DNA from 2 places in the Staphylococcus debuckii genome. Region 2 is predicted to be linked to the other one. Evidence: a T-box and tRNA genes for the amino acid it is inferred to sense, from the RefSeq annotation. Region 2 holds a T-box; the other holds one or more tRNA genes.
The links. The T-box of region 2 lies ahead of serS (serine--tRNA ligase). A T-box ahead of a tRNA ligase gene usually reads a tRNA of that ligase, here a tRNA-Ser.
Positions count from the first base shown of each region.

Region 1: it encodes a tRNA-Ser, which carries the amino acid that the T-box ahead of serS (serine--tRNA ligase) is inferred to sense. The anticodon was not compared.

Region 1 is NZ_CP033460.1:1,863,589-1,867,007, reverse strand. Features, by position in the region: gene CNQ82_RS08830 (transcription repressor NadR) at 1-77, shown strand, start outside; gene CNQ82_RS08825 (class I SAM-dependent methyltransferase) at 300-923, shown strand; tRNA gene CNQ82_RS08820 (tRNA-Met) at 1,309-1,382, shown strand; tRNA gene CNQ82_RS08815 (tRNA-Asp) at 1,398-1,473, shown strand; tRNA gene CNQ82_RS08810 (tRNA-Phe) at 1,486-1,558, shown strand; tRNA gene CNQ82_RS08805 (tRNA-His) at 1,578-1,653, shown strand; tRNA gene CNQ82_RS08800 (tRNA-Gly) at 1,665-1,738, shown strand; tRNA gene CNQ82_RS08795 (tRNA-Asn) at 1,751-1,825, shown strand; tRNA gene CNQ82_RS08790 (tRNA-Glu) at 1,827-1,898, shown strand; tRNA gene CNQ82_RS08785 (tRNA-Ser) at 1,957-2,045, shown strand; gene CNQ82_RS08780 (transporter suffix domain-containing protein) at 2,831-3,145, shown strand; gene CNQ82_RS08775 (MarR family transcriptional regulator) at 3,120-3,419, shown strand, end outside.
Region 2 is NZ_CP033460.1:214,152-217,570, forward strand. Features, by position in the region: gene hutH (histidine ammonia-lyase) at 1-1,466, shown strand, start outside; T-box leader at 1,552-1,757, shown strand; gene serS (serine--tRNA ligase) at 1,851-3,137, shown strand; gene CNQ82_RS01065 (hypothetical protein) at 3,415-3,419, opposite strand, start outside.

The sequences.
Region 1 (3,419 bases), 1.0 Mb from region 2:
AAAAAATTCTTGAAAATGCAGTTGAAGATTTAGAAAAGCAAGGATTTATTGTAGGGACAGAAGAACCAACTAAATAATAAGTGACTGTGTACTGCACCCCCTAATGTTGAACCTGGAAAATTCAACTTTAGGGGTGTTTATTTATAGTTTGGTATACTTATGTTCGCAATAAAATAACTGAATTGCATTTAAATTCAGAGTATTAAAACTTTTATATTGTAAGTAATTTACTTTGTTTTCGAAATACTAATGATATATAATATATATCGAAATACTCGGAATTGAGGTGTTATCGGGAAATGGAATTTATGGATATATTTAAGAAGTGGGCACCAGAATATGATGCTACTGTAAGTGGAGAGAACGAAGAATACAGAGATGTTTTTATCAATTATTCAGAAATGTTGAATGAATTGGCAAGCACAGCAGAAGGCAAAGTACTTGAAATCGGGGCAGGTACTGGAAATCTGACTTTGATGCTGAAAGATAAAGGCAATGAGGTATCAGCGATTGATCCGTCTGAGGATATGCGCGCAGTTGCCAATGAAACTAAGCATTTAAATGTGCAGTATGGTCATTTCTTCGACATACCATTTGATGAATCGTTTAACTATATTGTAACTTCATTCGCATTTCATCATGTGAAACCTGAAGAAAAGGCAGGAGCAATCCAAAATATGATGAATGCTTTAACAGCAGATGGAAAGTTGTTAATTCTAGATACAATGTTTGAAAGTGAGAAATATAAGCAAGATTTAATTAATTATTATAACAACAAAGAATACTTCAATTTAACTGAGGATTTACAAACAGAATATTATACGTACATTGAGGATTTGAAAGCTATAGTAAAAGATTTAAATCTCAATTTAGATATGGTACAAAAAAATAAATTTGCATGGTTAGCTACAATTTCAAAATAAAAAATGAATCATATTAATTCGTAAGGGAAGGGAACATTATTGACGATGTTTCAATCCCTTTCTTTAATTTAGTAAGTAAATTGTTGATGTAAAATTAAAATGATAATGTTTTTTAAATGAATTACAGACGAAAAACGGCTTAATTTATTGTCATTTGCTCACTAAAAATAAAGATTTATAGTAATTATATATTTATTACACTAATTTCTTTTAGAATGTGCTTGACGCAAGAAGGGAAAGTTAATATACTAGTTATTGTCTTGAAAAAAGAGATTAACAAGTTTCAAACCAACGAAACAAAGTTCACATTTTGTTAAAAAGATTTGACATTACTTAACAATGTATGATATATTAAATAGGTAGTCAAATTTACTAATATTATTATCGCGGGATGGAGCAGTTCGGTAGCTCGTCGGGCTCATAACCCGAAGGTCGGTGGTTCAAATCCGCCTCCCGCAATACATATTTTTCTTAGGTCTCGTAGTGTAGCGGTTAACACGCCTGCCTGTCACGCAGGAGATCGCGGGTTCGATTCCCGTCGAGACCGCCATTTTAATAATACGGTTCAGTAGCTCAGTTGGTAGAGCAATGGATTGAAGCTCCATGTGTCGGCAGTTCGACTCTGTCCTGAACCATTCTTTTAAACTTTGTCTGGCGGTTGTGGTGAAGTGGTTAACACATCGGATTGTGGTTCCGACATTCGTGGGTTCGATTCCCATCAACCGCCCCATAATCGTTAATGCGGGTGTAGTTTAATGGCAAAACCTCAGCCTTCCAAGCTGATGTTGTGGGTTCGATTCCCATCACCCGCTCCATTATTTGATTATTCCACAGTAGCTCAGTGGTAGAGCTATCGGCTGTTAACCGATCAGTCGTAGGTTCGAGTCCTACCTGTGGAGCCACGGCTCCTTGGTCAAGCGGTTAAGACACCGCCCTTTCACGGCGGTAACACGGGTTCGAGTCCCGTAGGAGTCATTCAATCAGAAACGAAGTATCGTTTCTGATTTTTTATTTAATTACATATATTGTGTATGGAAGGTTGTCCGAGCTGGCCGAAGGAGCACGCCTGGAAAGTGTGTAGGCGCCACAAGCGTCTCGAGGGTTCGAATCCCTCACCTTCCGCTAAATTTAAGCACCTTTGCTTTCAATGTTTGTAACATGAGAGCAAGGGTGCTTTTTGAATTGGATATTAAAACATTATTGTTGTAGAGATTTATGGTGGATATGCAGTGATAGAGTGAGTTCACGTTTTCGGCTGATGTTGACGTTTATTAAGTGTGAAGGAATTGGAATAGGTCGTAATCTAGACACAAGAATTGGAGAAGTGTCTAGAAAAGGGTGTAATCTGGACACAAGATTTAAAGAAGTGTCTAGATTATCAGGATATTGGACACGTTGATCGTAATCTTGTCCAATATATTCATTTATTGGACACGTTGACCTAATTCTTGGCCAATATATCTATCCATCGAACGTATTCGCCACGCAACTCGCACCTCATATTACAAATCGCACACTTCCTAACAATCAAATAACTCTGCCCACACTAAAGAAGAAGCTTGGACATTATCTTGTCCAAACTTCCTTTTTTCTGAACCGACATTAGCTATCTAATCAGTTGATGTTTCTATCTTAGGATCTTCGAATTTGCGAACTTCCATATTTTTATGACCTTGAGAAGTAACTGCTTTTATTAATAACCACTCCTTTTGTAAAAGAAATTTATCTCCATAATTACTAAAGAAAAATAAATAATAGAAAATTCGAACAAATAAGGTTGTGTCTATTAGGAATTTTAAAATATTTGCTCATTTTTAATCAGAAAATTATTGCGCCTAATATTTTACAAGCAGCAAGGATTCTTATATAATTTAGTTTAGTTAACTAAACTAAACGAGGTGACTAAATTGTCTGAAAATTTTACAGAAGTTAAGCATAAAGGTAATAAAAGTAAGAAGTTTAAAGTAGGAATTGGTGCTGTAATTGCTTGTTTTGCATTATATGCGGTAGCAGGTTTAACAACATTTTTACCAATTGATTTGAAGGTAAAAGGGATGATTATAGGTGGAACAATTATTGTTGCGGAATCATCTATGTTACTTGCTATAATATTATTAGGAAAAGAAGCCGTGAATAAATATAAAAGTAAATTGAATCCTAAAAATTGGTTTAAGAAAAAAGGAAGTGAAAAAGCGAATGGAAAAGACGAGTATAACGAATAATCAAGATTTAAAAGAGTCATTGAGCTTCAAAGAGCTGACCAAAGCAATCAATAAAATAGGCGAAGATTTATATATTCATTTCGAAAAAGAAGAGAGGAAATATCAAAATTTTGATTTGAATAATCAACAATACGTTATTTTAACTTTAATCATTCAAAATCCTGAATATAAACCTAGTGAAATTGCTAAAATAATGAATATATCTAAAAGTGCGATCAGTCAACAGTTAGTAAAGCTTGAGTCTAAAGGATTTATAAAACGATATAGACATGAA
Region 2 (3,419 bases):
ATTTTTTACATCAGCAAGATAAGATTTCAATCTCATCTGAGGCGATGGAACGTGTTAAGAAGAGCCGTGCTATTGTAGAAGATATTATTAAAAATAAAGAAACAATCTATGGCATTACCACAGGATTCGGTTTATTCAGTGATGTCTTAATTGATCCAGACCAATATAATCAGCTTCAAGTCAACTTAATTCGTTCACATGCGTGCGGGACAGGCGAGCCCTTTTCACATGATGTTTCATTAGTGATGATGATTTTACGTTTGAATACGATGTTAAAAGGTCATTCAGGTGTAACGACTGATTTAGTAGAGCAATTGACTTATTTCATTAATGAACGTATTATTCCGATTATTCCGCAACAAGGTTCATTAGGAGCGTCTGGCGATTTAGCACCTCTGTCTCATCTGGCTTTAGCATTAATCGGCGAAGGTAAAGTTTATTACCAACAAGAAGAACGCGAGAGCATTGCTGTATTAGACGAATTAGGACGTCAACCTTTACAGCTATCTGCTAAAGAGGGACTGGCATTAATCAATGGTACGCAAGCTATGACAGCACAAGGCGTGATAAGCTGGATTGAAGCGGAAGCCTTAGCTTATCAATCAGAGTGGATTGCTGCTTTAACACATCAAGCGTTGAACGGAATCACAGATGCCTATCGTCCTGAAGTACATGATGTACGTAACTTTCCTGAACAAAGCGCAGTGGCAGATCGTATGTTGTATTGGTTAGAAGATTCTAATTTAACTACTAGACAAGGTGAAATCCGTGTTCAAGATGCTTATACTTTACGTTGTATTCCGCAAGTACACGGTGCCAGCTTCGAAACTTTGAATTTTGTAAAAAAACAATTAGAACGTGAAATGAATGCGGCTAATGACAATCCGCTGATTTTTCATGAAGACGACGAAACGCTCGTCATCTCTGGAGGCAATTTCCACGGCCAACCTGTCGCTTATGCCTTAGACTTTTTAAAGGTAGCCGTAAGTGAATTGGGCAATATTGCAGAACGTCGCTTAGAACGTTTAGTTAATCCGCAATTGAATGGTGACTTGCCTGCCTTCTTGAGTCCGGAACCAGGATTACAAAGTGGCGCAATGATTATGCAATATGCGGCAGCAAGTTTAGTTTCTGAAAATAAAACCCTTGCACATCCCGCAAGTGTAGACTCTATACCTTCTTCAGCCAATCAAGAAGATCACGTATCGATGGGAACAATTGCCTCACGTCACGGATATCAAATTGTGGATAATACGAGACGCGTGTTGGCTATTGAGTTAATTATTGCTTTGCAAGCTGTAGAGTTGAAAGGGATCGATAAATTGTCTCCACGGACACGTGAAAAATATGAAACCTTACGCAATATCACACCAGCGATTACTCAAGACCGTCAATTCCACAAAGATATTACGCAAGTATCCCGCTATTTACAGCAAAGTGCCTATGCAGATATTGAATGTAAATAACAAGAATTTTTATTGAATTCTGAAAAAGTTGAAAATACTTATTGCAAATTATAATGACGTTTGCTATAGTGAACTTAAGTTCATAAGACATTGTTCGCAGGACAAGTAATCCTGATATTTGATTTCAGAGAGCTTATGGTGAGTGTGAATAAGCAATCAATATTTGAGACGAATCTACCTGCATATTAAAGGAACAACCGGTAATAACCGTTATTTTAGCGAGAGTGCAGTCCGAGTATTTATGCTTGTACTGTTAAATAGGGTGGCAACACGTAATACCACGTCCCTTGTAGGGGCGTGGTATTTTTTTATTGTTTTTTGCCTCCTTAATAGATTTACATTACTCAAAAAATTGGTAGATATATTGGAAAGGATGACAGCATTATGTTAGATATCAAATTATTCAGAAATGAACCAGATCACTTAAAAGAAAAAGTTAAATTACGTGGTATGGAGCCACAAGTAGTAGACGAAGTTTTAGAATTAGACAACAAACGTCGTGAGTTGATTGGTAAAGCAGAAGAAATGAAAGCGAAAAGAAACAAAGTCAGTGATGAAATTGCTGAGAAGAAACGTAATAAAGAAGATGCAGATGATGTTATTGCTGAAATGAGAAAATTAGGCGAGGACATTAAAGAAGTAGATACTGAATTAAATGAAGTAGATGAAAAATTAAATTACAGATTATCTACAATCCCTAACATCATGAATGACGATGTTCCTGAAGGCGATTCTGATGAAGAAAATATCGAAGTGAAAAAATGGGGTACGCCTCGTCAATTCGACTTTGAAGCGAAAGCACACTGGGACTTAGTAGAAGAATTAGGAATGGCCAATTTTGACCGTGCTGCTCGCGTATCAGGTGCGCGTTTCGTCTTCTTAACAAATGAAGGTGCACAATTAGAACGTGCATTAATGAACTACATGCTTACTAAGCACACAACACAACACGGTTATACTGAAATGATGGTACCTCAATTAGTAAATGCAAACTCTATGTATGGTACAGGTCAATTACCTAAATTTGAGGAAGACTTGTTCAAAGTGGAAAAAGAAGGCTTGTACATGATTCCGACAGCAGAGGTTCCGCTTACTAACTACTACCGCGAAGAAGTCTTGTCTGCAGATCAATTGCCAGGCAAGTTCACTGCACAGTCAGCTTGCTTCAGAAGTGAAGCGGGTTCTGCCGGACGTGATACACGTGGCTTAATTCGCTTGCATCAATTCGACAAAGTTGAGTTGGTACGTTTTGAAAAACCTGAAGATTCTTGGGATGCATTAGAACAGTTAACAAGCAACGCAGAAGCTATCTTAGAAGAACTTGAATTACCATATCGTCGTGTCATTCTTTGTACTGGCGACCTTGGATTCAGTTCAAGTAAAACTTATGACTTAGAAGTTTGGCTTCCAAGTTATGAAGATTACAAAGAAATCAGCTCATGCTCTAACATGACAGATTTCCAAGCACGCCGTGCAAATATCCGCTTCAAACGCGATAAAGATTCTAAACCAGAATTAGTTCATACATTGAACGGAAGTGGTTTGGCAGTCGGACGTACATTCGCGGCGATTGTAGAGAACTACCAAAATGCGGATGGTTCAATTACAATTCCTGAAGCATTAGTTCCATTCATGGGCGGAAAAACAAAAATCGGCCCAGCAACAAAATAAATGGGATCATCGAGTAGTTGGAATAACGAATTAAGATGATCCAACCTCGTTCCAATATATATTTTACCTACCACTTTGAGTGCTGCACCTACCAATGCAGCACTCATCTTTTTTATTTCCCAAACTATTATTTCCCAAAAAAGTACAAAAAATACCGACTATCCTCTTCGGATAATCGGTATTGAATAGTATATAATAAATAGCATAGCATCAAGGATTGAGAATGTACCGTATGTCTAACTTCAGACAAACGGAAGTCTTACCTTAGAAGCTGTATTCAGC